4 regions of the Vreelandella sp. 162(4c) genome follow, and region 1 is predicted to be linked to each of the others. Evidence: riboswitches for the same ligand, from Rfam matches in the RefSeq annotation. Region 1 holds a riboswitch; each other region holds the start of a gene.
The links. A riboswitch is a leader RNA that binds a small molecule or an ion and turns the genes downstream of it on or off. The one in region 1 is predicted to bind thiamine pyrophosphate.

Region 1 (7,180 bases):
TCAACGGCACTGCATGGGCTTCCGGCACGCCTGAAAGCGCCGATATTGAGGCCCTGGTGAACGATACTATCGCGCCTTTGATGGCCAGCACCGTATCCCCGGCATGGCGATTGCGCTGAGCATTAACGGCCAGCAGCACTACTTTAATTATGGCCTCGCTAATCAAGAAGCGGGGATTCCGGTCACTGATGAGACGCTGTTCGAACTCGGCTCTATCAGCAAGATTTTCACGGCTGCACTCACTGGCTATGCCCAGGCTAGCGGCGCCCTCTCGCTTTCCGACCCGGCCAGCCACTACCTGACTGAACTTGAAGGCAGCGCCTTCGATGAGATCACGCTGCTGGAACTGGGCACTTACACGGCGGGCGAGCTGCCGCTACAGTTCCCTGAGTCGGTCCAAAGTGAAGAGACGATGATCGACTACTACCGCCAGTGGCAGCCTGAATCCGCCCCTGGCAGCCATCGGCTCTACTCCAACCCGAGCCTGGGCCTGTTCGGTTATCTCGCCGCACAAAGCCTTGGTCAGCCCTTCGAGATGGCGATGGAGGAGGCGCTGTTTCCCCCGTTAGGGCTTGAGCATAGCTACTTTCAGGTGCCTGAAGCGCAGCAGGCGAACTATGCCTACGGTTACTCTAAAGAGGATGAACCCATTCGGGTGAACCCAGGCATGCTGGATGCCCAAGCCTACGGATTGAAATCGACTGCCGCAGACGTACTAACGCTGGTGGAAGCCAATATGAGTGGTGCTGAGCTTAATGAGCCACTAAGCCAAGCCTTGGCCGCTACGCGCACGGGGTACTTTGAGGTCGGCGATATGACCCAAGGACTGGGGTGGGAAAGCTATGCCTACCCGGTGGCGCTCGATCAGTTACTGGCAGGCAACTCGCTTGAGATGATTTTGCAGCCCAACCCTGCCAACCGCTTAACCCCACCGCTAGCCCCCAGGCAGGAAGCGCTCTATAACAAAACCGGCGCTACCAACGGCTTTGGCGGCTACGTGGCTTTTGTACCCAGCGAGCAAATCGGCATTGTGCTGCTGGCTAACCGCAACTACCCCAATCAGGCGCGCATCGAAGCTGCACATCATATTCTTACCAAACTGACTGAAGCGCCCTAAGCAAGCAGCCAGACAACCTGATGCCGCCTTCGTGAACTGCACCCCAATCGTTGGATATTCGTCCAATGGTTGGGGTGTTTTTTATGGCGATATAACGAAGATCAAACAACCGAAAGTTGCATTTTTTGCTGTCGATAAGGAGACTAGCACCCTCCCCCGTCACTTACCTTCACTGCGAAGAGCCCTTTCCCATGCGTCTAAACGCCGATTTTAGCCACTTTGCCTGTGTTACCCCGGAAGAGTATCAGTGGGTCGATTCCCCCAGCGCGGGGGTAGAGCGCATGATGTTTGACCGGATTGGTGATGAAGTTGCTCGCGCTACCAGCCTTGTGCGCTACGCCCCCAATACAAAGTTTGAGCGGCATACCCACGGCGGCGGCGAAGAGATTCTGGTATTGGAAGGCGTGTTCGCCGATGAGCATGGGCGCTACGCGGCGGGCAGCTACTTAAGAAACCCCATTGGCACCGGCCATACCCCGCAAATTGGCGAGGAAGGCGCGCTGATATTTGTCAAACTGCACCAGTTTGACCCCAACGACACGCTACAGTTGGCAGTGCCAGCGCATCGGCTGCCCTGGCAGCCTGATCGACGCCCGCGCATTGCCTATAAAATGCTGCACACCTACAAGCAGGAGCGCACCAGCCTGGAGCGCTGGTCGGCGGGCACCTCCATTACCTACCCCACGCTGCTGGGCGGGCTGGAGTTTTTGATTCTGGAAGGCACACTGAGCGATAGCGAACAGAGTTACACGGCAGGCACCTGGTGCCGCTACCCCAGCGGTTCTGCTCCGGCACTTACCGCCGGTGATGATGGCGTCATGATGTACCTCAAACGCGGCCATCTGCCAGCCGCTTAGCTTCGCGACATACCCAGGAACGGCAGCAGCGTAAGGGCGGCAATAAGCCCCACTGCTAGCAGTACTAACACGACCTGCACCGGGTGAGCGGCCAAACGACGCCACAGCGTCTCCGCGTCACCCCGCTCAACCGCCGCCTGATGCTCGCGTTGGGCGCGCTCAAGGCGCTCCGCCTGGTAGGCCTCTAACGCCGCGATGGCAGCGTCGTGCTGATGTGGATTGCGCAGCCAAATCGCGTCAACGCCCAGGCGGAAAAAGCCCGCCTGGGTTTCATAGGTATCAAAGCCATGGGCAGCGAGCAGGTCACGCACCTCCATGGCCTCTTCGTCGGTCACATGGCGCAGCCGGAACAGTAGTTCAGCCATTGGCGTGCCTCAAGAGTCGCTCTTCCCCACCATCAGGTCTGCCTGAATCACTTCGATCCAGTAGCCATCCGGGTCTTTAACGAAGATAACATCTTTCATCTTACCCTGATCGGAGCGTTTGACGAAGGTGACGTCATGCTCGTCGAACCACGCCTGGGCCGCTGCCAAATCCGGTACGTTGAAGCAGATATGCCCAAAGCCCTGGGGTTCGGCATTGCCATCGTGATAGGCGAAATCTTCCTGGTCTTCAGTCCCCCAGTTGTGGGTCAGCTCCAGCAGCCCTTTCTGGCTAAACGTCCAGGCGGTACGCGCTTGTGCATCGTCCGGAACGCTGTCGCTGGGTTCCAGGTTGGCCAGGAAGTAGAGCGAGAACTGCATCTCTTCGAAATCCAGCCGCCGCATCACCTGCATACCAAACACTTTTGAGTAGAACGCCAATGCCTGCTCAGGGTCTTTCACCCGCAGCATGGTGTGGTTTAAACGAAACCCTTGAGTTTGGGGCGGCGTAGCCACGACGCCGGGATGCTGCTCGCCTTGAAAACTCATTTTGCTCTCCTATCGCTGATGTTGATCATTGAATCCATTGAGCTTCACGTACCGCTTACCATGGGGGCTTTATGACCATAATAACAGCCCTTACAAGCACGTAGGCAGTGTCGTATCGAGGTGCCGATAAGCGCACTGGCAATACTAAACAAAAACCCTACACTTATTCTTCATAAGCTTTACAAAAAGCAGTTCCCGCAACATGAGTGATGCCCCACCTTTGAGGCGTCCACAGGAGTTTTCCATGAGTGCGATCGATATGACGCTGGGTGACCACCTGACGCTAAAACAGCTTTCCAATGCGCTTCACAACGGTTTTTCGCCGATTGTTGAAGTCGAGTCGATGGATGGAATCTACAAAGTGCGTTTTCACCATGCTAACGGCGTGTCTGAGCTGAGCGATAACAAGGGCCACGTCAGTACTTTTCTGGGCACGGGCGAAATCCGCGATACCCTGGGCCAACTGGGCTTGACCCACGGCGTGCTAACCTTCGCCGACCAGTGTGGTGACGAGATGATTGGGGTCGAGGGTAAAGCGATGACACCTGATGAAATGCTTACCTACGGTACGCGTATTTCGTTTCGTTAGATTGCTATCGTCCGCATCCGGGGCTTTACAGGGCTACTTCAGGCAAGGATAGTAATCCCTCGACAGGGGCGCCCTCCGTTACGGTTGGGCTGAGAAGCACCCTTTGAACCTGAACCGGATAACACCGGCGTAGGGAGTCGTGGTAACGCTTACCACCTCCCTGCCGGGAGGATGCTATGACCCTACGCCCGCTTGGCGATTACCTTGAGACGCTGCGCTCATTGACACCGCTGGTTCACTGCATGACCAACTATGTGGCCATGAACAGCACTGCCAACCTGCTGTTAGCCACCGGCGCGTCGCTCGCCATGCTGCATGCGCCTGAAGAAGTGGCTGAATTCACGGCTATCTCCGCGGGGCTTTCGATTAATATCGGCACGATCTCTGCCCACTGGGCTGACGCTATGCTCACCGCCACAGCGACTGCCGATCAGCATGCCATTCCCTGGGTATTAGATCCCGTGGCCGTTGGCGCCACGCGCTATCGCCAAACGTTGTGCGCAAAGCTGCTAGCCGCTAAACCCAGCGTAATTCGTGGCAATGCGTCTGAAATTCTTGCCCTTAACGGTTTAGCCAGCCAAGGCCGCGGCGTGGACGCCACAGCCGCCACCGACCAAGCCGTGGACGCCGCGATAGCATTAGCGCAGCAGCACAGCTGTATTGTCGCGATGACCGGTGAAAGCGACTGGGTGACGGACGGCACACAGCACTACCGCATTAACGGTGGCCACTCTTTGATGCCCCGCGTAACAACGCTTGGCTGTGGGCTGAGCGCGCTAGTGGCAGGCTTTGTGGCTGCCAACCGCGATGCCCCACTGGGTGCAACGGTAGCCACACTGGCCTGCTTTGCGGTCACAGGGGAGCGTGCGGGAAGCCACGCCAACGGGCCTGGTAGTTTTCAAGTGGCGCTACTGGATGCGCTGTATCAACTCACCCCTGACGACCTCACTACTTATGCCCAACTGGAGGCAATCCATGCCGCTTGATCTATCGCTCTACTTGGTCACCGATGCCACGCTCTGCCGAGAGCATGGTTTGGAACAAACGGTTGAGGCAGCGGTAAAAGGCGGAGTCACCACCGTGCAGTTGCGTGACAAGCATGCCAGCGATGAACAGATGATTGCCCAAGCCAAACGGTTAAAAGCGCTTCTGGCAGGCACCGGAGTCCCGCTGATCATTAACGATCGTTTGCAGGTGGCACTAGAAAGCCAGGCAGATGGCCTGCATGTCGGTCAGAGCGACGCTGCCGTTCAGCAAGCGCGTCGGGTACTAGGTGAGCAAGCGATTATCGGCCTGTCGATCAATACTATCGCCCAGCTGCAAGTCTCTCCGTTTGAGCTACTCGATTATGTCGGGATTGGCCCCGTGTTTGCCACCGAGAGCAAACAGGATCACGCCCAGCCCATCGGCTTTGGTGGTTTAGCGGCGCTGGTCAAGGCGTGCCCACTGCCCAGCGTGGCCATTGGTGGGCTGAAAGCGGATCATGCGATTAGCGTACAGCGCGCGGGAGCGAACGGTTTAGCGGTGATATCGGCCATTTGTGGCCAACCCGACCCCTACCAGGCAGCACGGACATTTCAGGTTTTCCAAGCTGTTTCGGCGTCATGAACCAGTTAGAGCACATCGTCGCTTTTGTGCGGGTAGCCGAGCTGGGTAGCTATACCCGGGCTGCCGAAGCGCTGGATATTTCGCGCACCCGCGTATCCCGCCAGGTCATGGCGCTGGAAGAGACACTGGGTGCGCGACTGATACAACGCACTACGCGACGGCTGCATCTCACGGAAGCCGGGGAGCGCTATTTAGCCCGCGCCCAAGGGGTGCTGCAAGCGCTCGATGAAGCCGCCGCCGAAGTAGGCCAAGGCACCAGCGACGTGCGTGGACGGCTACGCGTGAATGGGCCAATGAGTTTTGGCACCCGCTACCTGGCGCCTCTCGTTGCCCAATTTATGCAGGCCCATCCAGCGCTTGAAGTGCGATTGGACCTGAACGACCGCCGCGTTGATCTGTTGGAAGAGGGGTATGATGTCGCCATTCGTATCGGCAGCTTGCCTGATTCAAGTTTAGTGGCACGCCGCCTAACCCGTTGCCGCCTGCTGTTTTGCGCATCACCTGAATACCTTGCCATCCACGGTGAACCCCGCAGCGTTAAGGCCCTTGCCGACCACCACTGCCTACGCTATCGCAGCGGCCAGCACAGCGCTGACTGGCAGATTGCCACACAGTCATTGACGGTCAGTGGCCCGCTGGAAAGCAATAACGGCGATGTACTCACCCACGCCGCAGAAGCAGGCTTAGGCATCGCTCAGCAGCCCAGCTTTCTGGTCACGGAGAGTATCGCCAGCGGGCGTTTAGTGCCCATTTTGACCCATGAGCCAACGGTGCGGCTCGATGTTCACGCGCTCTACCCCGCCCGGCGCTACCTGCCTGCCAAGGTGGAGCGCTTTATTGACCTGCTCACCGAGGCGTGGGGCGATCCACCGGTTTGGGAGCACAACATCGGATTGTCGCCAATTACGCAACAGTGATGTGCATAACACGCTGATTATCTCACCTTAGCCCGGCTGTAAAGTAGCGTCATCAATCACCCGATGGAAGCTACTCTTATGACAACCCTTACTCACTCCACTCCTTCTCTACAGCCCCATGCCATCTCGCTACTGCGTATTGCACTAGGAGTAATGGCCCTCGCTCACGGTTTGCTCAAGGTATTTGTGTTTACCCTGCCGGGCACCGTCGGCTATTTTGAATCACTGGGTTTACCTGGATTTCTGGCCTACTTGACCATTGCTGCCGAAGTCGGCGGCGGCATCGCCTTGCTGCTTGGCGTATATACCCGCTGGGTGAGCCTGGCGCTGGTGCCAGTGCTGCTTGGCGCTGCGTGGGTGCATCTTGGCAACGGCTGGATGTTTTCAAATGCCGGCGGCGGTTGGGAATTCCCGGTGTTCTGGGCGCTGGCGTTAATCGTGCAAGCGGGCCTGGGCAGCGGCCCCTGGGTGTTAAGCCGCCGCTTCGCCTAACACCTAACACCTAACACCTAACACCTAACACCTAACACCTAACACCCAATCCTATCGCCAGCGCTTGCCTCACCGCCAGCGCTGGCAATGCTGCTGAGGAGACTCACCCATGTTACCTAGCCTGTTTATTTCCCATGGTTCGCCCATGCTGGCCCTCAATAAAACCCCGGCTCATGCCTTTCTACGTGAACTGGGCAGGCAGCTTGCGCCCAAGGCGGTGGTAGTGGTCTCAGCGCACTGGGAGAGCCTGGCGCTCAAGGTCAGCATCAGCGCCAAGCCAGAAACCATTCACGACTTTGGCGGCTTCCCACAGGCGCTTTTCGAGTGCCAGTATCCTGCCCCGGGTGAGCCGGAACTGGCTGAACGGCTGGCCGTGTTACTGGGCGCAGAGCGGGTAGAGCGCGGCCTGGATCACGGCGCCTGGGTGCCCCTTTCACTGATGTTTCCTGACGCCAATGTGCCGGTTGTCTCGCTGTCGCTTCCGGTGCGCTGGAGCAATGCGGAGCTGGCCACGCTGGGCGAGCGCCTATCGGCTCTGCGGGAAGAGGGGATTTTGGTGATCGGCTCGGGCAGCCTGACCCATAACCTGTATGAAATCATGCCCCAGGAGAGCCCTGTGCCCGCCTGGGTTGATGAATTTGCCACTTGGGTAAGCGAGCGCCTTATCGCCAATGATCGTGAAGCGCTGC
Region 2 (7,180 bases), 2.0 Mb from region 1:
AAATAGCCAAATCATGACACCCGCAATACCCAACATGGCTCCCCAGACAAAAAAGTAGCCATACTGATAACGCAGCTCGGGCATATTTTCGAAGTTCATACCGTAAATCCCGGCAATAAACGTGAGCGGCACAAAAATCGCGGTAATCACCGTGAGCACCCGCATGGTGATATTTAGCTGGTGGGAGGAAATAGAGATATAGCCATCGATTAGGTCACCGCAAATGTCGTAGTACATTTGGGTCAATGTGTAGAGGCGTTCGAAGCGATCCGCTACATCGTTGATGGCGTGCAGGGTTTCGCTCTCTTCCCGCGGTAAATGCTCATAGTCATAAGCGGTGAGTTCTTGGGTAATCCCCTGGTGGTAGCTAAAGATGCGGCGCATTTTAACCAGCCGGGAACGGTAAGTGATGATCTTGCGCATTAGCACATCATTACCATTTTCCAGCAGTTCGTCTTCCAGATCGCTTAACGCCGTTTCGAACTCAAGCAGGCTATCGATATAAAAGCCCGCAGAAATATACATCACCCGCAGCGCGACATGTTCCGGCGAATGGGCCAGCAGGGCTTTACCGTGCTCGTTGAATAGCCGTTCTATGGAGAGCGCTTGGCCGGGATGGAGGGTGACCAGAAATCGCTCCCCCACAAAGAAACAGACCTGTTGAGGCAGATAGTTTAGTTCGGCATCAAAGGAGGAGATGCCACGATAAATAATCAAGGTGTGATTATCAAACTCTTCAATTTTTGGCGGATGGCGCTCTTTGTGGGCATCTTGAATCGCCATGGGGTGAAACTCAAACGCCTCTAAAATCGCCCGCTCGCTTTGTTGGGACTCGCCCTGCATATCGATCCAGATATGGCTGCCAGGCGTCGTCTGCCAGACAGCCAACAGGCTTTCATCCCCCTCGTGGGTCTCACCTTCAGGGGTAGTCAGAAGAGTTCGAATCATGGATGTCCTTGCGAATAGCTAGCGTTAAGTAGGCTAACAACACACTCACCAGCGTTGAGGCGATTAACGCCCCGACGAATGGCCCCAAGGTAGGGACACTGCCCGGAAAACTGGCGGCCACCATCCCGGCGACCAAGCTTCCTTGGCTTAACCACCCTGGGAGAATGGCACCCAGCAGCCCCGCGATGCCACCTACAATGGCGGCCAGTGGCGTCATTCGTTGCCACAGGCCCAACAGCACAGGTACCACAATGGCAGCACACAGCAGGTCGGCAATCAAAAACAGACGCAGTACTGACAACCCCTGCAAGGCAATTAATACCACCGGTACCATTACTACCACTGTCACCCAGCGGGCAGCCACCAGTGATACGCCCTGCTGCTCGCTGCGCGCGACCACCAACGAGGCAATACCATTTTGCAGCGTATCAACGCTGGAGGCCACCAAGGTCACCGCTAATACCAAGGCGGGTAGCGTCAGCCAAACAGGAGCATCACTTAACAGGGCAAAAAATGGCATCGGCGGCTCGCCTAATGGCACACCACTCATCGCGGCCAATACACCTAGACCACCAATCACCATGATGACGACTACCGTCATTGCGCCACCTAACCATGCCCCGCGCCCCAGGCTTTGATCGTCTTGAGCGGCCCACACGCGCTGCCAATAGCCTTGATGGAAGAGATTGGCCGCGGTAACCGCGATCACTAGCGTTAACGCTACGCTGAGCGCACTGGTGATGGGAATGGCAGGAAGCGCAGCCTCGTTGGGAATAGTGGGAAGCCGCCATAGGGCCATGCCACCGACCACACACAGCAGTACCAGTAACAACCACGCCTGCCAACGGTCAGTGGCAAGGCTGGCCCGTAGACCACCTGCCGCAGTATAGATGAGCGTGGTAAGCGCCACGCCAATAATCACCAGTGCGGGGGGCACATCGGAAAGCAGCGCGGTAATGGCGCCAATAGCGGTTAGCTCGGCAGCTAAAAAGCACGCCATATAGGCGATTGATACCAGCGTTACCCAGCGCCTTACACCAGGGCCATAGCACGCTTCGGCAAACTCGGCGATGCTGCGCCCCTCGGGCAGCGCCCGGCGAATCTTCGGCCCATACAGCCCCAAGACGATAAACGGCAGCGCAGAGCCTAATGCATAGCCTGCCAGGGCCAGCGGGCCAACAAAGGCGCCGATTTCAGGAGGAGCAAAGAGAATCCATGCGCCCATGCCGGAGGCAAGGAAGGAGAGCCCCAGGGTAGATGCCGTTTGCGAGTTACGGGCGGTGACATAGTCATCAAGTGGGCCATTCACCCAGCGAGCCCGGAGGCCTAAGTAAGCAAAGCAGCACAGCGCCGCACCAAGCACGGCTAACGTTAGGTAAAGCATGTCGCACTTCCTCCGCCGGTACGAACCGGATCAGGTTCCAGGGTCTGCGTAGCCGCATCTCAGCCCTTTTATGCAGGGCTCCCCTGGCGACAGTGAATGTAGGTGTTTTGCTAAGCGCTTTTTCTAAGTACGTTTTTGGGTACTTTTCGAAGCGCTGTCTCAAGAACTATTCTCAATCAAAATCATAGCTTAGTAAAGTTAAGGTGCGCTGGTCGCCTCTTAGCGAGGCACTCGCCCCATCAGGTAGAACTCCTCATTGGGTGGCGTACCTGCCAGGGTAACCAACCGATTCGACAAGCCAAAAAACGCCGCGATCGCGCCTATATCCCAGCAATCCTCTTGGCTAAAGCCTACTTCCAGCAGGCGGGCAAGCCATTCATCAGTCATTTCACCCACATCGATGGCACAGTGCATGGCGAAATCGAGCATCACCCGGTGGCGCTCGCTAATCGGCGCCACCCGATGGTTGATCGCCACTTGGTCAGCGAGTAGCGGGTCTTTACTGTAAATGCGCACCAGTGCCCCGTGAGCAACCACACAATATAGGCAGCGATTACGTGCGCTGGTAGCCACTACAATCATCTCTTTTTCGGCTTTGGTGAGGGTATCTGATTCGCGCTCCATCAACGCATCGTGATAGGCAAAAAAAGCACGAAATTCAGCAGGGCGATGGGCCAACATCAGAAAGACATTGGGCACAAAACCCGCTTTACCCTGAACGGTCAAAATGGTATTGCGAATATCGTCAGGCAGGTCATCCAATGTTTCAGGCACGTTAAAACGACTTAATGATGAAGACATGCTCACCTCTTTCTTGTTAAGTTTAGCCATCTCATAAAAACGGCTTAGCGGTTGTGTAACAAAAAGCTGAATTAAGAGGCTTTTATTCAGCCGCCCTACTCGCCATACTGAAGATTCGTTCTGTGACAAAAAAACATGCGCTACTCTTAATAAACAGTTCGTTCAAAGGGACACTGTCATGAGCCATAACGAAGCCAAGGAACATACCCCCGGTCGTCTAAACGAGCTGTTTACTGACCCTTACCGAGCATTTGAAAATGATACCGATGAGCGTCAGCTGCACATTCGTATAATGCTGCATATGCTGCTTGCCCGCCCAATGACACGGGGTCAAATGACACTTCGCGTCATTCATGGCTGGGAAAATGGCGGCTGTGAGCCCGAAGACCTCCAGCATGTCGACTATACTCTTGATGGCGTTCCTGACTTTAAGCGCGCTGTACAAGATTTTGAACACGCTTCTAAGCACAACACGCCGTTACCTGCCGACAACAGCGCCATTCTTGCCGCCCCGCTTGCCAATGCAATTGCAGACGCCGAAGCCGAAGGGCAAGACCTTACCAACGATATTCGCGAGACCCCTGCGCGCTGGCCAGCCTTTGAGGGTGGTTTGGCACTATATACGCTGTTTAAAATGTACCATCGGCTGATTTATGGCGAAGATGACACCTACCGCTGCACGCAGTGTGTAACTCCGCTGGGAATGCGCGAAATACATGAGTTTCACCTTGAAGAGGGTGAGTTTGCTCTGCTCGTCCCCCCCGCTGAACACTTTATGGGTAAGGAGTCGCTGTTAGTATTGCATGAAAGCCAGCTCGGCCCCATTGAACAGCTGCTTGAAGAGAGCCTTCCGCTGTTTGACAACTTTTAAGCCAGCCACCTGGCTTGATCTGCCAAGCGGTTAACCGACCTCGTTAGCAACTGGCCCCGCTTAAGCGGAGCCAGTTAGCGCCACTTTTTTAACCCAGCGAAATCGTGCTATTAATACCGCTGGAAACATTCTCGGGTTCAAACCAACGTGCCGTTACGGTTTTTGTTTGTGTCCAGAATGCAATCGCCTGCTTACCATTGGGCCCTAAATCGCCCAGCTTTGAAGCCCTTGACCCGGTGAAACTAAAGTAAGCGACCGGTACGGGGATTGGCACGTTAATACCAATTTGTCCAACATCGATATCGGTTTCAAACCGGCGCGCTACCCAGCCTGAGTTAGTAAAGATGGAGGTACCGTTGCCGTTGGGATTGGCATTGATAAAGGCAATCGCCTCATCCAGGGTTTCAACACTGACCACACACAGCACGGGGCCAAAAATCTCTTCGCGATAAATGGTCATATCGGCGGTTACATCGGCAAACAAGGTCGGCCCCACGAAGTTACCGTTGGGGTAACCCTCTACCTGAACCTTGCGACCATCAACCATCAGTTTGGCGCCCTCTTTCTCCCCTGCATCGATTAAACGTAGTACACGATCACGGGCAGCAGGTGACACCAGCGGGCCCAAGTCCGCATCAAGCTGAGTGCCTGGGCCTACTTTCATTGCTCGCGCCGCATCTACTATATCGCTTAGCCACTCGCGTGCCTCGCCGACAAGCACCACTACCGAGTTCGCCATGCAGCGTTGGCCCGCAGCGCCAAAAGCTGAGCCCAGCAGGTTGTTGATCGCTTGACTACGGTTAGCATCAGGCATAACCACACAGTGATTCTTGGCGCCCATCATCGCCTGCATGCGCTTGCCCGCCGCTGCTGCACGGTTATACAGCAGCGACCCCACATGGGTAGAGCCGATGAACGAGAGCGCTTTGATATCCTGATGATCGGCAATTTGATTGGCCACGTCCGGGCCACCGTGCACTACGTTGAGCACGCCCGCTGGGATACCCGCTTCATGGGCTAGCTCCACTAAGCGCATGGTGGAGCTGGGATCCTGTTCGGAGGGCTTAAGCACAAAGGTATTTCCGGTGGCAATCGCCAGCGGGAACATAAAGCAGGGCAACATAATCGGGAAGTTAAAGGCGGTAATCCCAGCCCCCACCCCCAGCGGTTGGTGCATGGTGTAAACGTCTACCTCGTTGGCAGCGTTTTCAGCTAATTCACCCAACTGCAACGAAGTAATCGAACAAGCGTGCTCTACCACTTCCAGACCACGACCCACTTCGCCTTCCGCATCGGGCAGGGTTTTACCGTGCTCTTCAGTAATCAGTGCCGCGAGTTCAGCGGTATTGTCGCGAATCAGCGCTTGCAGCTTGAGCATAATGCGCATGCGCTTCCCCAGCGGCACTTTACGCCACTCCTTGAACGCTTCTTTGGCACTACTGATAGCGCGTTCTACTTCGTCAGCGGTACAGAACGGCACTCGAGCCACTACTTCTTGCGTCGCAGGGTTGACCACGTCGCGCCACTCCTGGCTCTGTGACTGGACGGGCTGGCCATCGATATACATGGGAATTTCGCGAACGGACATAGCGTTGCTCCTATTTATGGTTGTGGTTGTTATGGTTGCGAGTATTAAAAAAAGCTGTTTTTAAAACGCATCGCGGTAAGACAAGTACACAGGGTATAGCAGCAAGTTGACGTTAACGTCAACCAAGTATCTCATGAGTAAACAAAATCTACGCCAGAACGTCAATTAGCCTTTTCATTGTGGCACCGCGCTGGCTATGCTTCGGCTAATCAGTGTGCCGCAGGCTTGCGGATCGCCCACGGCGAAAGCTCGTGTTTAAACACAGGGAATTATCTATGCAGACCTTTCACTGCCGCTGTGGCAATCCGCTGTTCTACGAAAACACCCACTGCCTTGCCTGTCAGTCAGAAGTAGGCTGGTGCCCTGCTTGTAGCAATATCGTGGCCATTGAGCCCTTGGATAACGGCGGCTATCGCTGTACCCACCCGGGTTGCGATACAGCGCTAATGAAGTGCCACAACTACGCTGTTGAAAACGTATGTAATCGGCTGGTGGTGATGGAACACGGCCAAGCGGACACGCTCTGCGACTGCTGTCGTTACAACGAAGTAATACCCGACCTCAATATTGCAGGCCACCGTGAGCGTTGGGCGGCACTAGAGGCTGCTAAACGGCGCCTTTTTCATACTCTGGATCTACTTAAACTTCCCCACGGTACCAAAGACGACGACATTGCTGTGCCGTTAAGCTTCTCATTTATGGCTGATGCCCTCCCCGACCAGGGCTTATGGCGTTCCACCGCCAAGCCAGAGAAGGTGTATACCGGCCATGCAGCAGGGCATATCACCATCAACATCAAAGAAGCCGACGACGTTGAACGCGAGCGCTTGCGGGTCGACATGAACGAATCCCATCGCACATTAATTGGTCATTTCCGCCATGAAATCGGCCACTACTATTGGGATGTATTGGTTAAGGATCGCGATGAAGAGAATTGCCGTGCGGTATTTGGCAATCACCACCGGCCAACCTATGCCGAAGCGTTAGAGCGCTACTACCAGCAGGGGGCGCCCAGCGACTGGCCTAATCGCTTCATCTCTGCTTACGCCACCATGCACCCCTGGGAAGATTTTGCTGAAACATTTGCCTACTACTTGGATATGGTCGCCGTGCTGGATACCGCACTGCACATGGGCATTACCCCCGTTGAGTACGACGGCAGTCTGGAGAGCATGCTGATTGCCTTTCATCAGGTAGGGATGGCAGTGAATGAGCTCAACCGGGATATGGGCCTGCTCGATTTGGCCCCAGGAGTGCTTGCCCCAGCGGTGCGCGAGAAGCTGACGTACCTGCATCGAATCGTGCAGGCCGCCAGCCCGCTAGAGCGCGACTCCCCCACTGGTTAGTCGTTATCGTTATCCCCTGCGTGGCTTTGACTCTGGCTCTGACTCTGGTTTTGGGTAACGCGGGGCACGCTGTCGTCATTCACAAAGTAGGTTGCGCTAAGCGTATCGTGGATAGCGGCAAAGCCGATCTGAAGTTCGTCGATAAACAGGTGCAGCTTGCTGGGTGAGTGGGCCAGCGCTTGAATATCGGCATCCACCACATCGGCGCGCACCAGTGAAACGGTCGCTGCCGGTCGATCCTG
Region 3 (7,180 bases), 1.1 Mb from region 1:
TCTGTTCCACAAAGTCGGCCAGTGAATGGTAGAACTCGCCTGTTATGTGTCCATGAACAAGCAGATTGCGCTCTGAGGCAGGGGCTTCCAGCTCTTTCTGCAGTGTCGCCGAATCACTGATACCAGCGCCCAGTACAATAGCCGTGTCAGACATGGCGGCGTAGAGTTCCGGTGCCTCAGGGGGCAGCATCATGCTCTCGACTTGCTTGGCTTCCCCGCCGGGTTCAAGCCCTAGAGTCCCTAACTCCGGCGCGAAAGAGCTTGCGGCAGAAAGCAGGGAAAGAGGATTTTGTGAAGCAAGCGTCAGGAGCCCCGTCATGGTAGGTTCGCCGTCTGTCATTGTCAGACTGTTGATACGAGCTCTGAAGCCAGATAGTGACTGACCAATCATCATGGTGATCGGGTTGTTAATCGCCATGTTGATCTCATTCCAGGAGCTGTTCAGATCTTGTAGTTCATCACAGCTGAAGGGGTTCTGGCGCACTTCCTGAGCATATTTCTGAACGGTCTGAACCAACAGCGGCATGTTCAGACCTAAGCCATAGCTGGCCATACCTTCTGTGCTACCTAGGCCCGGCACCTGAGTCGTCAGAGTGCGCAGGTCGCTGACAATATCCTCATCGGTTTCTAGAATCAGGTTCATTTCCATGCGGTCAAGATCGTTCTCGCGCGAGCCCATTACAAGGCCAGGGAAGCGGTTCGTGATACGGTCGATATCTGCCTGGCAGGCGGATAAATCCAATTGCTCGGCATCAACCGCTTCCATCAGTGCCTGAGTACCTGAGTGAGTGGGGGTGCTCAGCTCATTAAGTAGGCGTGAGGAGTCGATTTTCCCCGCGCCGTAAGGTGTAAAGCCATGGCGCTTTTCAAGCTCTGCCAGTGCATCGGTATCACCGATGCTGCTGTCGGGCAGGGTGTTGCCCAGCACTTGTGCTAGCAGCTCGTCACTAGCATTCTGTGGTACCACAGACACCAGCAGTTGCTGGTCGTCAATGGCTAGAATCGCCTTGACGGGCCCCTCAGGCGTCAGCACCCAGTATTCGGTGTCGTTGGTGGTGGCCGTGCTCAGGTTAATGTCTGCTTTGGTCAAAATGCGTTGCAGCGTTTCGCGGAAGGCATCTTCATCCTGCAGTTGCATGCGTAAAACAGGCAAGACACCCAACCCATAGAGGGCGGCCTGAGGGTTCATTTTCAGGCCTAGCGCATGGACATCGTCCAGTGTTTCAACATCGACCAGTTCTTCACTCATGGCGATCAATACCGTCATCAACGAATGCATCACTTCATCGTCTATCTCGGGCAGTGTCTCGCGTAGCTCATCCAGACTAGACTCAATGCTAGCCTTGGGTTGCATGCGTTGATAACGATCAAAAGCATCTTGTTCAGGCATTGCTTCACGTGTTGCCATGAAGTAGGGAGAGTCAGCCGGAATATATTTCAGCATGAGAGCTGCATTATTTTTCGGCGCTTCCTCCTGTGTGCCTGCGGCTGTTGGTTCGTTATCATCGCTGCAGCCGGTTAATAAGCCTGCGCTGAGCAGAGCCGCGGTTACCGCCAAGGAAAGTTTGGTTTTCATCTGGAATCGGTTCTTTGAATGGTGTTGGTTTTAAATAGAACGCCGTAACAGAGCGCTGCGCAAATGAGAATCATACACGAGCAATGTATAATTAATCTACTTGAGCGATAAATACTTTTAGAGAAAATTCAGTAAATGGTTATTTGTACTTAGAAGCCTGATCGCGGCAACAGTTGAGGTCGTTGAACGGGAACTCTATAAGGAATTGCAAAGCCAGAAAAACATGCAGTGTCTGACCCGTTGCAAGTAGATATGTAAAGTGGCCCTTGAGTTTTTCTAAGACTCAAGGGCCACATATAGTTGCGACGCTGTTCAGTAAGTCGCTATTTTAAACTTCCTGATACAGCTCACTGCCTTTGTTGCGGAACTTCTCTGCCTGCTCTTCCATGCCTTTCATCACCGCTTCCTGATCGCCGTTTAGGCCATGTTCGTTGGCGTAATCGCGCACCTCCTGGCTGATCTTCATGGAGCAGAACTTTGGTCCGCACATGGAGCAGAAGTGCGCCACCTTGGCGGAGTCTTTGGGCAGGGTTTCGTCGTGGTACTCCCGAGCAGTATCCGGGTCTAGCCCCAGGTTGAACTGGTCTTCCCAGCGGAACTCGAAGCGCGCCTTAGAGAGTGCATTATCCCGCCGCTGTGCTGCAGGGTGGCCCTTGGCGAGATCCGCCGCGTGGGCAGCAATCTTGTAGGTAATGATGCCGGTTTTGACGTCGTCTTTATTGGGCAGGCCCAGGTGCTCTTTGGGGGTGACGTAGCAGAGCATGGCGCAGCCAAACCAGCCGATCATCGCCGCCCCAATGCCCGAGGTAATGTGGTCGTAGCCGGGGGCTATATCGGTTACCAGCGGGCCTAAGGTATAGAAGGGCGCTTCGTCGCAGTATTCCAACTGCTTATCCATGTTCTCTTTCACCAGGTGCATGGGCACGTGGCCGGGGCCTTCGATCATCACCTGCACATCGTGCTTCCAGGCAATATGGGTCAGCTCGCCCAAGGTTTTTAGCTCCGCCATCTGTGCTTCGTCATTGGCATCGGCCACTGAGCCAGGACGCAGGCCATCACCGAGGGAGAACGCCACATCGTACTGCTTGCAGATCTCGCAGATCTCCTCGAAGTGGGTGTACAAGAAGCTCTCCTGGTGATGGTACAAACACCATTTGGCCATGATCGAGCCGCCGCGGCTGACAATGCCGGTGACCCGCTTGGCGGTGAGCGGTACATAGCGCAGCAGTACGCCCGCGTGAATGGTGAAGTAGTCCACGCCCTGTTCGGCCTGCTCGATCAGCGTATCGCGGAAGACTTCCCAGGTGAGGTCTTCGGCCACGCCTTTGACCTTTTCCAGCGCCTGATAGATAGGCACTGTGCCAATCGGCACCGGAGAGTTGCGCAAAATCCACTCGCGGGTTTCGTGGATGTTCTGCCCAGTGGAGAGATCCATAATGGTGTCCGCGCCCCAGCGGATGCCCCAGGTCATCTTATCCACCTCCTCTTCGATAGAAGAAGTCACCGCTGAGTTACCCAGATTACCGTTAATTTTGACCAGGAAATTACGGCCAATAATCATCGGCTCGCTTTCTGGGTGGTTGATGTTATTGGGAATAATCGCCCGCCCTCTGGCGACTTCATCACGCACAAACTCAGGGGTGATTTCTTCCGGCAGGCTGGCGCCAAAGCTCTGGCCTTTGTGCTGATGGCCCAGAATGCGCTCTACTTCAGCGGTACCTAGCGCTTGACGGCGCTGGTTTTCGCGCAAGGCGATAAACTCCATTTCCGGGGTGATAATGCCCTGGCGGGCGTAGTGCAGCTGGGTCACGTTCTTGCCCGGTTTTGCTCGGCGTGGTGTGCGGGTTAGATCAAAGCGCAGCTGGGCAAGCGTCGGGTCGTTGGCGCGGCGGTTGCCGTAATCAGACGTGGGGCCTGATAGAAATTCGGTATCGTCACGCTCTTCAATCCAGGCTCGGCGTAGTTCCGGCAGACCGCGGCGCAGGTCATTGTTAGCATCCGGATCGCTATAGGGGCCTGAAGTGTCGTACACCAGCAGTGGCGGGTTCTCTTCATCAATGCCGGTGGTTTTGGTCGGCGACAGTGAAATTTCCCGGAACGGCACACGGATATCCGGGCGCGAACCTTCGATATATACCTTACGTGAGCCGGGCAGCGGCGCAATGGCGGCGGCATCGACCTGGGCGGTTTCGGCTAAAAAGTGGCTGGTTTTGCTTGTTACGGTCTTAGTCATTACGGTTGTTTCCTTGTGTTGTTTTGCTGAATTAGTGGGTGAGGTCTTGGTCTATCAGCTCTAGGCCCATCTGCCAGAAGTCGATTTCCAGGCGGGTGGCGTCGCGGAAGATCTTGCTCAGTTCGGCAAAGCGGGCGGGGGTAATGTCGGCAAGGCGGATATTCAGCCATTCAAGCTCCGCCTGCATGGCGGCCTGAAACTCCTCGCCTTCGTACATGGCTATCCAGGCGTCGTAAGGGTTTTGCGCGCCGCGCAGGGTGGAAGGCTGGGCGTTTAGCCAGTTGGCGATTTCGCCGTAGCCCACCAGGCAGGGGGCCAACGCCACGTGCAAATCCAGCAGGTCGCCGCGGTTGCCGGTATCTAACACATAGCGGGTGTAGGCAAGCGTCGCTCTGGCTTCGGGAAGCTCCTCCAGTTCTTGCTCGGAAATCCCCCACTCCTGACAAAAGCCCACGTGCAGGCCCAGCTCCACATCCACAATGGCTTTCAAGCCTTCATGGGCTTGGCGAAGATCGGCGAGGGTGGGGCTTTTGTAGGCAGCCAGCGCATAGGCGCGGGCGAAGTGAATCAAAAACAGGTAGTCCTGCTTTAAATAGTGGCGAAACGACGCCCCGGGCAGCGTGGCGGTGCCTAGCTGGCGCACAAAATCGTGCTCAATATAGGCGCGCCAATCTTTCTGGCAAGCGGTAGTGAGATCAGTAAAGCGGTAGCCCATGACTCCTCCGGTGGTAATGATCCGGAGGGCGGGCGAAAAAGATCGAGGGAGTGGCGCAGAAGGGCGGCGTGCGATCGTGAGAGAGCAGCCGTGGCCATCGCTTGATCCCTACGCCGGTACCCTCGCTGCGAACTTGTGTAAGTAGCAGCGCATTAGCCGGATCAGGTTCTGCGGGATCAGCGCTCGGCAGCATTAATTGCTACGCCCTGCGCCATCTCAGCCGGATTTCACCGGCACCCCGTCAAGCTGTTCGTTGGTGGAGTGTAGGAGGCGGGTGAGGGAGATGCAAGGGTGTATGACATGGAAAGTTATCGGGAAACAATTTATTAGCATCATTACAGCGATGAGAGTTTAGGTGCTGTAATGGCGTTTCATGGCATCGGTACGTGAATTATTATACAGTTGAGTAACAAGTGGCTGTTTTACAGCCACTGCTATTTCGAATGTGAACCGTAGGAAGTTGCATGACCAACACGAACTCGATTTTAGGCGTCTATCTCAGTGATTCGCTCGACCTTGATGCCATTTATGGTAACGCCTTGCGCGATGAAGCGAGTGATGTCGTCCTGCGCCATCCCCATGAGATCGATAACCCCGAAGATGTGCGTTTTGCGATCTGCTGGTTGCCCAATGACAAGGCTTTCGAGAGCTATCCTAATCTTGAGCTGGCGATGTCTATCGGTGCCGGTGTTGATGCCCTGCTGGCGCATCCTGGCCTGAGCGATGAAGTACATATCGCCCGGGTGCGGGATCCACATCAGGCCGACTTGATGGCGGGTTTTGCCGCGCATGAGGTGCTCCATCGTGAGCGTGAGTTCACCACCCTGGAGCAAAATGCTGCCAAGGCGCATTGGGCGCCATTGACGATGCGCGCGCCAGCATCAAGAAAGGTGGCGGTGCTGGGACACGGCACCATGGGGCGCGCCGTGGTGAAAGCGGTGGCCGCGCTTGGCTTTTCTGTACACGTAGCCTGCCGCAGCGAGCCACAAGCGCCGGTTGAAGGCGTGACCTATCTGACAGGTGACGGGGCTGTCATGGCGGCAGCGGATGGCGCCGATTATCTGATCAATGTGCTGCCACTGACGGCTACCACTGAAAACGTGCTTAACAAGGCGCTGTTCGCGAAGCTCGCCAAAGACGCTTGGTTGGTGCAGATCGGTCGGGGTGAGCACTTGGTCGAGGACGATCTTCTCCTAGCGCTCGAACACGGCCATTTGGGTGGGGCGAGCCTGGATGTGTTCCGTGCAGAGCCGCTGCCTGCGGATCATCCCTTCTGGCAGCATGAGTGCCTGCGCATCACACCACACATTGCCAGTGATTCGTTGCCAGAGGTGGTCGCAGGGCAGGTTGTCGACACCGCCCGCGCCCTTCGCGATGGGCAGCCGCTTGCCATGGGCGTTGATCGGGCGCGCGGTTACTGACGTAAACGCTAACCACGTTGCATGACAATCACTTTGCTGCAAAGGAACACCTGATGAGTCTCGATAAGTCTCAACGCACCACGACGAGCAACGCCGAACAAGAAACCCGCATCGCGCTGGCAGCCTGCTATCGTCTGGCCGCCCACTATCGCATGACGGATCTGATCTACACTCATATTACCGCGCGGGTGCCTGGTGAGAAGGGACGTTTCCTGATCAACCCTTACGGTTGGCGTTGGGAGGAGATTACGGCTTCTTCGCTGGTGAAGATTGACGTTGATGGCCATAAGATTGATAACAGCCCAGAACAAGTGAATCCGGCTGGTTTCACCATCCATTCCGCGATTCATACTGCTAGCCACCATGCGGCCTGGGTGATGCATACCCACACGCGCGCTGGCGTGGCGGTGTCGTCGCTGGAGTCGGGCCTTGAAACACGGCTTAACCAGATTGCGCTGCAGTTTCACGAACGGGTGTCTTACCACGATTATGAAGGCATTGCCCTGGATCTGGCTGAGCGTGAGCGAATAGTGGCAAGCCTTGGCGACAACCCGGCGCTGGTGTTGCGTAACCATGGCCTGCTGACGACCGGTGCGTCGGCTGCAGAGATGTTCAACAATATGTTTTATCTTGAGCGTGCCTGTGAGCTACAGGTGGCGGCGCAGTCTACTGGCCAGCCCTTACGGCTGGTGCCAGAAGAGGTGGCGCGGCACGTGGCGCGCCAATACGACCAGACTATTCATGAAGACGGCGATCTTGAACTCGAATGGGCCGCGCACCTGCGCACGCTTGAGGCGCTGGATCCAAGCTACAAAGACTAAATTGGCGCGGTTGCCAGCACGGCAAGCAAGCCAGTATCAGAACTATACGAATATCTACACAAGCAAAAGGGGGCCACTGGACGGCCCCTTTTTGGTTGTGCCACGTCCTGAATTAGCGTTGATAAACGTGATGCTCGCACAGGCCCGTGACCATTAGTGTTGTGGTACGCGGTTTTCCAGCCAGCGCAGCCCAACGATCAAGACGCCGCTCAGGCAGAGGTAGACGGCGACCAGGAAGAGTAACGGTTCGTAAGTCAGGTAAGTGGTCTGGCGTACCTGGGTGATGACGGCATACAAGTCCATCACGGTGATGGTGGCAACCAGCGGTGTGGATTTCAGTTGCAGGATGATCTCGCCCGTCAGCGTTGGTAGAGCACGATGAACAGCACGCGGAAACCAGACACGGCTAAAAAC
Region 4 (7,180 bases), 1.7 Mb from region 1:
TACGCGCATTACTTCCGTAGTGATGCGTACTAGTTCACGTCTTTCGGGAATGTTAATAAACAGAAAACAACTAATGACAGCTTCAAAACTGTTATCAGGAAATGGCAAATTTGGACCATGGATTTGCTCAAAGCGAAGACGGTTAGTGCCTGCGGATATTGCTTTTTCAATCATTGTTGGAGAGATGTCAACACCGGTGACATAGTCGAATCCGTCGTCTCTTAATCTTCTGGACACTTTGCCGCTGCCACAGCCGTAGTCCAATACACTAATTCCCTTGCCATAAGAGCAGGTTAACTCCGCGATGAGTGGTTGATAGCCAAAAGCATTCTCCACCCAATCATCATAAGCGTCAAAAAGCTCGGCGATATTTTGTTCAGTCCAATTAGTATTCATAAAAATAAATCCCCTAATATTTGCTCATGTATGAATGCTTGTACTATCCCCAGCGATTAATAAGAAACGGTTGATAGTAGGGGTTAATTATCTCTAACGCCTTTTGAGGCAGCGCATTCCCTATCTTTATTTGGCGATAGATCCAGAACAACATCAGCACATCTCGCCAATACGTCGTTAGGTTAAGATTAGCCATATCATTAAACGTCAACAAGCCGCTACGGATCTCTGACTCATATTCCAATAGTTTGCGTATGGTAGTCGGGGAGGTGCCAATTGGCATTAAAGGTACTGTGCCTGGCTGGGGTATAGTTTCATTACTATTCAAAAGTTCAAGCGCACGCTCATGTGTGCTTTCATAGACGTGAATAGAACCAACTTGATGTGTGTAGTGACCGATTTTGCAGCCTATGCGGGCAGCAATATACTCTTGCAAGAAAGTAAAAGAGAAAATATCGTTCAGCATGCCAACGTAGGCATCATTTGCACGCATATAGCTGACCATGTTCAACTTTTCTTCGCGGAGTAGCAACTGAAGACCCAAGGTACATGAAACGTCGATATTGCGTCGATAAAGATCTTCTTCCGCACTAAATATTTGAAGGACAGCGCGCTTACTGTCGGGATCGTCATTTTTAAGGATATCAATCACTCGTTCGATTTGATCGAGCGTGTCTGCACCAAAGTTTTTAAGACGAGCTCCGTAACCAGTACCAGGTAAGCTTATACCATCTGGGCTGTAGCGTTGCATTGAAGGGGCGTACCAGGAAATAAATGCTAAGTCGTTTTTACCTGATAAATACCATAACGCTTCTGCATAATTAAAAACAATATTTTGTTTGCGTATTTTGCTTAGACAAAAACGATCAGGAGGATTGTCGAGTCGGATATTGAAGCCAATGAGTTCTCGCTCTTTATTTCCTCTAGGTGAGTTAACATATTCATATTCAAAGCAAATTTTATGCAGTGTATCTCTGTAGAGGCTGGTGAAATTCGTATAATGTTTGTGCATCATTATATTCATCTCTTTCGGTGGGCAAAGAGGCGTATTTTGCTGATACGAATGATGGCGAGTAGTTTAAAAAGCTGAATTGGAGCCGTGAATCGCGTTTGATTTTTCTTTGATGGCCAAACTGTGCAAATTAAAGGCTTTCACGACAGTATCTGCGACGTGATCAGCTAAGGCTTCATTGAAGTTGAGTTCTCCGTTTATAACTTTCGCCCAGCGGCAGTCCGCAGCATCATCACCAGGCCGTAGCTCGCCATCAACGTAGTGACATAAAAGGGCAACCAAGGCGAAGTGGTGGTGACTTCCCTCTGGGTCATATCCGATTACTTCTACTACATCAATTAACGGTCCTACCAATGCTGTGATACCGGTTTCCTCCATTAATTCGCGCTTTGCTGCACAATGTAGGCTTTCTCCCGGTTCCACTGATCCTCCGGGGAAGCCCCAAGTGCCCCGTTGAGGTTCTTTACTGCGTTGGACGAGGAGAACTTCATTATTACGCAGAGTTACGGCGATTGCTGCCAAGCGTGGCTTGGCAAGTACGGAGTTCAGGCGGTTTTTATCAGACGTGTTAAAAGGGGAGGTACTACTGAGCGTAGATGCGTTAGCGGGCGTTGAGTTACCTTGCGACACGATACACTCCTGCATTGAGATTCGGATAATACAGGCGTAGGTGTCAAAACAGATTCATATATGGTTTATGTCCGTTCCTACGCCGGTATCAGCCGGATCAGGTTCAAAGGGTTTGGATAACTCCATCTCAGCCTGAATAACAGGCACCCCTCGGAAAAGTTACTGTTACTATGAGTTTTAGTATAAGTCAATATTTGGGGGGGGCAATTCAATGCGGCTTGGCGGACGCCGGGGCGGTTTTGACACCTTCTTCGCACACTTGGCTAACGGCTAACGGCTAACGGCTAACGGCTAACGGCTAACGGCTAACGGCTAACGGCTAACGGCTAACGGCTAACGGCTAACGGCTAACGGCTAACTTGGCCCGGCTTATTCGCCAAAATCACCGCCCGCCGCGGTGCAGGGTAGCCTTCAATGGTGCGGGTGCGGTCGTTGGGGTCGAGAAAATCAGCCAACGATTGGTAGGTCATCCACTCCGTCGAGCGCTGCTCGTCTAACGTGGTAACGGCTTCATCGACCACGCGCACGTTGGTAAAGCCGCAGCGCTCCAGCCAGTGGCAGAGTGCTTGAGAAGAGGGCAGGAAGTAGACGTTGGGCATGGCGGCGTAACGTTCGCCGGGCACAAATACGGTCTGCTCGTCGCCTTCGACTACCAGGGTTTCTAGCACCAGCTCGCCGCCCGGAACTAACGTGGCTTTTAGCTGCTGAAGATGTTCCAACGGGGCAGGGCGATGGTAGAGCACGCCCATGGAAAATACCGTATCGAAAAAGCCCAGGTTCTCCGGCACATCTTCTATACCCACTGGTAAAAACTGAGTTCTGCCGTCATCGGTATCGCCGACGAAGTGGCGTACCGCCTGAAATTGCCAGTAGAAGCGCGGCGAAGGGTCAATTACTAATACGAAAGCAGCCCCTGCCCCAGCCATCCGCCAGGCGTGGTAACCGCTGCCACCCCCCACGTCGAGTACCTTACGGTATTTTAGCGGCGCCAAGTGGGGAGCCACTCTTTGCCACTTCCAGTCAGAGCGCCACTCGGTGTCGATATAAATGCCGCCTAGCTGAAAAGGGCCTTTACGCCATGGGGCAAGCTTTCTAAGCAGGTTAAAGCATTGGCGCTGCTGGCTATCGCTAAGATCGAGATCAACGCTGACGGTGTCGCTGTTTAAATCCACGCGCCGCTCGGCGGGCAGCACCGGAAGCTTGGCCACGGCTTTTTCCCAGGCGGATAAATCGCCGTGGCGGCTACGGTCAAGCCCGTGAGCTAACTGCTCGGGAAGCTTCGCTAACCAGGGCGTTAGTGAGGCATCAAGCGTAGCTTGATCTAAAAACGCCTGATAAATTGCGCGATGATCGTCGGGTAGTGGCGCCACCTTTAACCCTCCTTAAACGCAATCAGCGAGGCAAAGTTAAGGTACTGGAACCAGGTCATCGAACGTGGAAAACCTGCTTGTTTCAAACGACCATGAAGTGCATCGAGGGTATCCGGCACCAGTACGTTCTCAAGAGCGGTGCGCTTCTGGCTGATTTCCAGATCACTGTAGCCATTGGCGCGCTTGAAATCGTGGTAGCGTTCTACCCGCCAGGCGTTGTCGCGCTCGTCGGCGTCGACGGTTTTCTCCGAGAGAATCAGCACGCCGCCGGGTTCCAGCGCTGCATAAAGCCGCGCCAGTAGTGCATCGCGGTCGGCGGCGGGTAGAAACTGTAGGGTAAAATTGAGAATGATCATGCCCGAAGATGCATACTCGAGGGTACGAATGTCGGCTTCTTCGACCTGCATAGCGTACGCTGGGCACTCGTCAGCAAAGGTTTGCCGAGCCTGGGCGACCATGGCGGGCGATAGGTCAACGCCCGTATAGCGAAAGGCGTCAGGCGCCAGCGCCCCTGCCAGCGCAAGGCCGGAAGCGCCCAGCGAACAGCCTAGATCATAGACATGGGCGCCATGGCGCAGGTGGCGCTGGGCAATTAAGCTCAACATGCCAAGAATTTGCCCGTAGCCGGGTACCGATCGGCGGATCATGTCAGGAAAGCAGGCGACCACCTTTTCGTCGAAAGAGAACCGCGCGACTCGGTCAAGGGGTGTCGAAAAGATAGCGTCACGGTAAGATGCATCACTCATGGGCAAGCCGGGATCATGGAAAAGGCGTGCTAGTTTACGCGCCCTTAATTGACTAGAACAGGCCTGTCTAGCACAGACTCACATAGAACAGCCCTGTTTAAGGTTATTAACCTGTTTAATGAACCCCGCTGCAAGGATCGACGCCACTGGAGAAGCTAAATGGCCTCAGCATCAAGCGCTACACCCGATACGTTACCGGCATGGCAGACGTTAAAGCATCACGCTGAAACGCTGCAGCATGTCCACTTGAAAACGCTGTTTGGCACCGAGCCTTCCCGCTGGGAAAGCTTTACTCGCCAGGTGGCGGGCTTGACGCTAGATCTTTCCAAGCAGCGCTGGGATGATGATACCCTCGAACATCTGTTTACGCTGGCTAGTGAAGCGGGCGTACCCTCTGCTATTGAAGCGCTGTTGAGCGGTAAGCGAGTGAACGTCAGCGAAAACCGCCCGGCGTTACATACGGCTCTGCGTTTACCCGCTGATGCGACGCTGGAGGTTGAGGGTGAGGATATTGTCGCTGCCGTACACGAAAGCCTTGCTCAAATGGAGCGCTTGGTCAGTCGGCTGCACGCAGGGCAGTGGCGTGGTGCCACCGGCAAGCCGATTCGGCATGTGGTTAACCTGGGCGTAGGCGGTTCAGATCTGGGCCCGTTAATGGTTACCCATGCGTTGGCAGATTTTCGGCCCAAAGATATTCATCCGGTTGAGGTGCATTTTGCCTCCACCATGGATGGCTCCCAGCTAGCGGACTATCTGAGCCGGTTGAATCCTGAAACTACTATCTTTGTGTTGTCATCCAAGTCGTTCACCACCATTGATACACTTTCCAACGCTAACACCGCACGGGAGTGGTTACTTAGCCGCTTGACCCAGCATGGTGCGACGCCGATTAGCGCTGAGTTGGTGGTGCGTCAGCACTTTATTGGTGTGTCGGCGAGCCCTGAGAAAATGACCGAGTGGGGCATTGCGGAGGATCACCAGTTAACCTTTTGGGAGTGGGTCGGCGGGCGCTACTCGCTGTGGGGCACCATTGGCTTGCCGATTGCGCTGGTGGTGGGGATGGCGAATTTCCGCGAGTTTTTAGCCGGTGCGCACGCCATGGATCGCCATTTTGCTGAGGCAGAAATGGCGGAGAACCTGCCCGTGCTGCTGGCGTTAGCGGGCATCTGGAATGTCAATTTCCTGGATATCCGCGCGCACTCCATTCTGCCCTACGATGGGCGCTTGGAGTATTTCGCCGCCTATCTTGAACAGCTTGAGATGGAGTCCAACGGCAAGTCGGTTACCCGTCAAGGCCAGCCGATTAACTACTCCACCTGCCCTGTGCTCTGGGGGCAGTTGGGCCCCAACGCCCAGCACGCGTTTTATCAGCTATTACATCAGGGAACTCAACCAGTGGTGTGCGATTTTATCGCGCCGCTCAAGCGGTACGATGAGGTGGAAGACCCGGATACCCGCCGCCATCTTAAAACCCAGCATCGCTTGGCACTGGCCAACTGTTTTGCGCAGTCCCGCGTATTAATGCTTGGTGATGACGCTTTGGAGGACGACGGCCCACGGCCAGAGCATAAGCGTTATCGTGGTAACCAGCCCTCGACGACGGTGCTGCTTGACCAGCTCACCCCAGCGACCCTTGGTTCGCTTATCGCGCTTTACGAGCACAAAGTCTTTGTTCAGGCGGTGATTTGGGATATCAACCCGTTCGATCAGTGGGGCGTTGAGCTAGGCAAACAGATTGCCACGGATACTCAAAAGATTATCGACCATGAGGGAGATCTATCGCGGATGGATGCTTCTAGTAAGGGATTGATTGAAGCATTTTGGGCGGCTGAGCAGGAGTGAATTAAGCAGATAGCGAGCTGGGGCTAACCCGGCGACAGGTCTACGAGGAGGCGCTGTAAACCCATCCATGGGCGCTACATTTGCCATCCATGGCAAATGACCTCCTCTGCGACCTATCCCCGGCGCCCCTGGTAACAAGCATGAAGCATGGCTAGATATACAGCTTTTTGCTTTTCCGCTATCCTGTGCCTCTTTGCCAGCCGCCAATCACTCGTTTCAGCAATCAATATGGCTGCCAGTACGATTTTTCAGGGAACCGACGTTACATGACTCAGTTTGATGCCTCTCAGTACGGCGCGAGTTCCATCGAAGTCCTGTCGGGCCTCGAGCCGGTACGTAAGCGTCCCGGTATGTATACCGACACCACACGCCCCAACCACCTTGCTCAGGAAGTGATTGATAACAGCGTCGATGAAGCGCTAGCGGGCCACGCCACCATGATTAACGTCGTGCTGCATAGCGACGGCGGGATTGAGGTGCAGGATAATGGCCGTGGTATGCCCATCGACCTACACCCTGAACACGGTGTTTCGGGCGTTGAACTGATATTTACCAAATTGCACTCGGGTGGCAAATTCTCCTCCACTAGCTACCGCTTCTCCGGCGGCCTACACGGGGTAGGTGTCTCGGTGGTTAATGCGCTATCGCGCCGGTTGGATGTCGAAGTTACCCGGGATGGGGCACGCCATGCCATGGCCTTCGAGTTCGGTGAGAAAGTCGAAGAGCTGCATGAAATTGGTAAAGCCCCCAAGCGGGCAAGTGGCACTTTGGTGCGTTTCTGGCCGGATGAGAGCTACTTCGATAGCCCCAAGTTAGCGCTAACCCGGTTGAAACACCTGCTGCGTGCCAAAGCGGTGCTGTGTCCCGGCTTGAAAGTCACGCTGGTAGAACCTGACGGCACTTCCACAGAGTGGGAGTTCGCCGATGGTTTGCGCGACTACTTAGTTGAAGCCACCGATGGTTATGAAGTACTGCCCAAGGAGCCTTTTGTAGGCCACTTCAATGACGACGAGCACGGTGTCGATTGGGCGATTCAATGGCTACCAGAAGGCGGCGAAGCGCTGCTGGAGAGCTACGTTAACCTTATTCCCACCCCTCAGGGCGGTACCCATGTAAACGGCTTTCGTTCCGGGCTGCTGGACGCGCTGCGGGAATTCTGCGAATACCGCAACTTGTTGCCCCGC

Region 2: another riboswitch for thiamine pyrophosphate. It lies ahead of AC4EYZ_RS19690 (sodium:solute symporter family transporter); the one in region 1 lies ahead of thiM (hydroxyethylthiazole kinase).
Region 3: another riboswitch for thiamine pyrophosphate. It lies ahead of tenA (thiaminase II); the one in region 1 lies ahead of thiM (hydroxyethylthiazole kinase).
Region 4: another riboswitch for thiamine pyrophosphate. It lies ahead of AC4EYZ_RS02620 (NUDIX hydrolase); the one in region 1 lies ahead of thiM (hydroxyethylthiazole kinase).

What each region holds. Positions count from the first base shown of each region.
Region 1 covers NZ_CM176981.1:2,305,613-2,312,792, forward strand. Annotated here, with positions in the region: partial or broken gene ampC (class C beta-lactamase) at 1-1,117, shown strand, start outside; gene AC4EYZ_RS10525 (cupin domain-containing protein) at 1,309-1,974, shown strand; gene AC4EYZ_RS10530 (DUF6164 family protein) at 1,971-2,339, opposite strand; gene gloA (lactoylglutathione lyase) at 2,349-2,885, opposite strand; gene AC4EYZ_RS10540 (hypothetical protein) at 3,130-3,474, shown strand; TPP riboswitch at 3,529-3,627, shown strand; gene thiM (hydroxyethylthiazole kinase) at 3,651-4,460, shown strand; gene thiE (thiamine phosphate synthase) at 4,450-5,082, shown strand; gene AC4EYZ_RS10555 (LysR family transcriptional regulator) at 5,079-5,999, shown strand; gene AC4EYZ_RS10560 (DoxX family protein) at 6,063-6,491, shown strand; gene AC4EYZ_RS10565 (DODA-type extradiol aromatic ring-opening family dioxygenase) at 6,601-7,180, shown strand, end outside.
Region 2 covers NZ_CM176981.1:4,282,197-4,289,376, reverse strand. Annotated here, with positions in the region: gene corA (magnesium/cobalt transporter CorA) at 1-948, opposite strand, end outside; gene AC4EYZ_RS19690 (sodium:solute symporter family transporter) at 920-2,332, opposite strand; TPP riboswitch at 2,322-2,427, opposite strand; gene AC4EYZ_RS19685 (peroxidase-related enzyme) at 2,552-3,133, opposite strand; gene AC4EYZ_RS19680 (hypothetical protein) at 3,312-4,004, shown strand; gene AC4EYZ_RS19675 (CoA-acylating methylmalonate-semialdehyde dehydrogenase) at 4,093-5,592, opposite strand; gene AC4EYZ_RS19670 (zinc-binding metallopeptidase family protein) at 5,868-6,938, shown strand; gene AC4EYZ_RS19665 (alpha-E domain-containing protein) at 6,935-7,180, opposite strand, start outside.
Region 3 covers NZ_CM176981.1:1,230,382-1,237,561, reverse strand. Annotated here, with positions in the region: gene AC4EYZ_RS05630 (hypothetical protein) at 1-1,576, opposite strand, end outside; gene thiC (phosphomethylpyrimidine synthase ThiC) at 1,905-3,809, opposite strand; gene tenA (thiaminase II) at 3,841-4,524, opposite strand; TPP riboswitch at 4,613-4,775, opposite strand; gene AC4EYZ_RS05615 (NAD(P)-dependent oxidoreductase) at 4,989-5,945, shown strand; gene AC4EYZ_RS05610 (class II aldolase/adducin family protein) at 5,999-6,766, shown strand; gene AC4EYZ_RS05605 (ABC transporter permease) at 6,920-7,180, opposite strand, start outside.
Region 4 covers NZ_CM176981.1:568,518-575,697, reverse strand. Annotated here, with positions in the region: gene AC4EYZ_RS02630 (class I SAM-dependent methyltransferase) at 1-396, opposite strand, end outside; gene AC4EYZ_RS02625 (thymidylate synthase) at 440-1,411, opposite strand; gene AC4EYZ_RS02620 (NUDIX hydrolase) at 1,475-2,038, opposite strand; TPP riboswitch at 2,096-2,199, opposite strand; gene cmoB (tRNA 5-methoxyuridine(34)/uridine 5-oxyacetic acid(34) synthase CmoB) at 2,386-3,408, opposite strand; gene cmoA (carboxy-S-adenosyl-L-methionine synthase CmoA) at 3,411-4,154, opposite strand; gene pgi (glucose-6-phosphate isomerase) at 4,314-5,996, shown strand; gene parE (DNA topoisomerase IV subunit B) at 6,263-7,180, shown strand, end outside.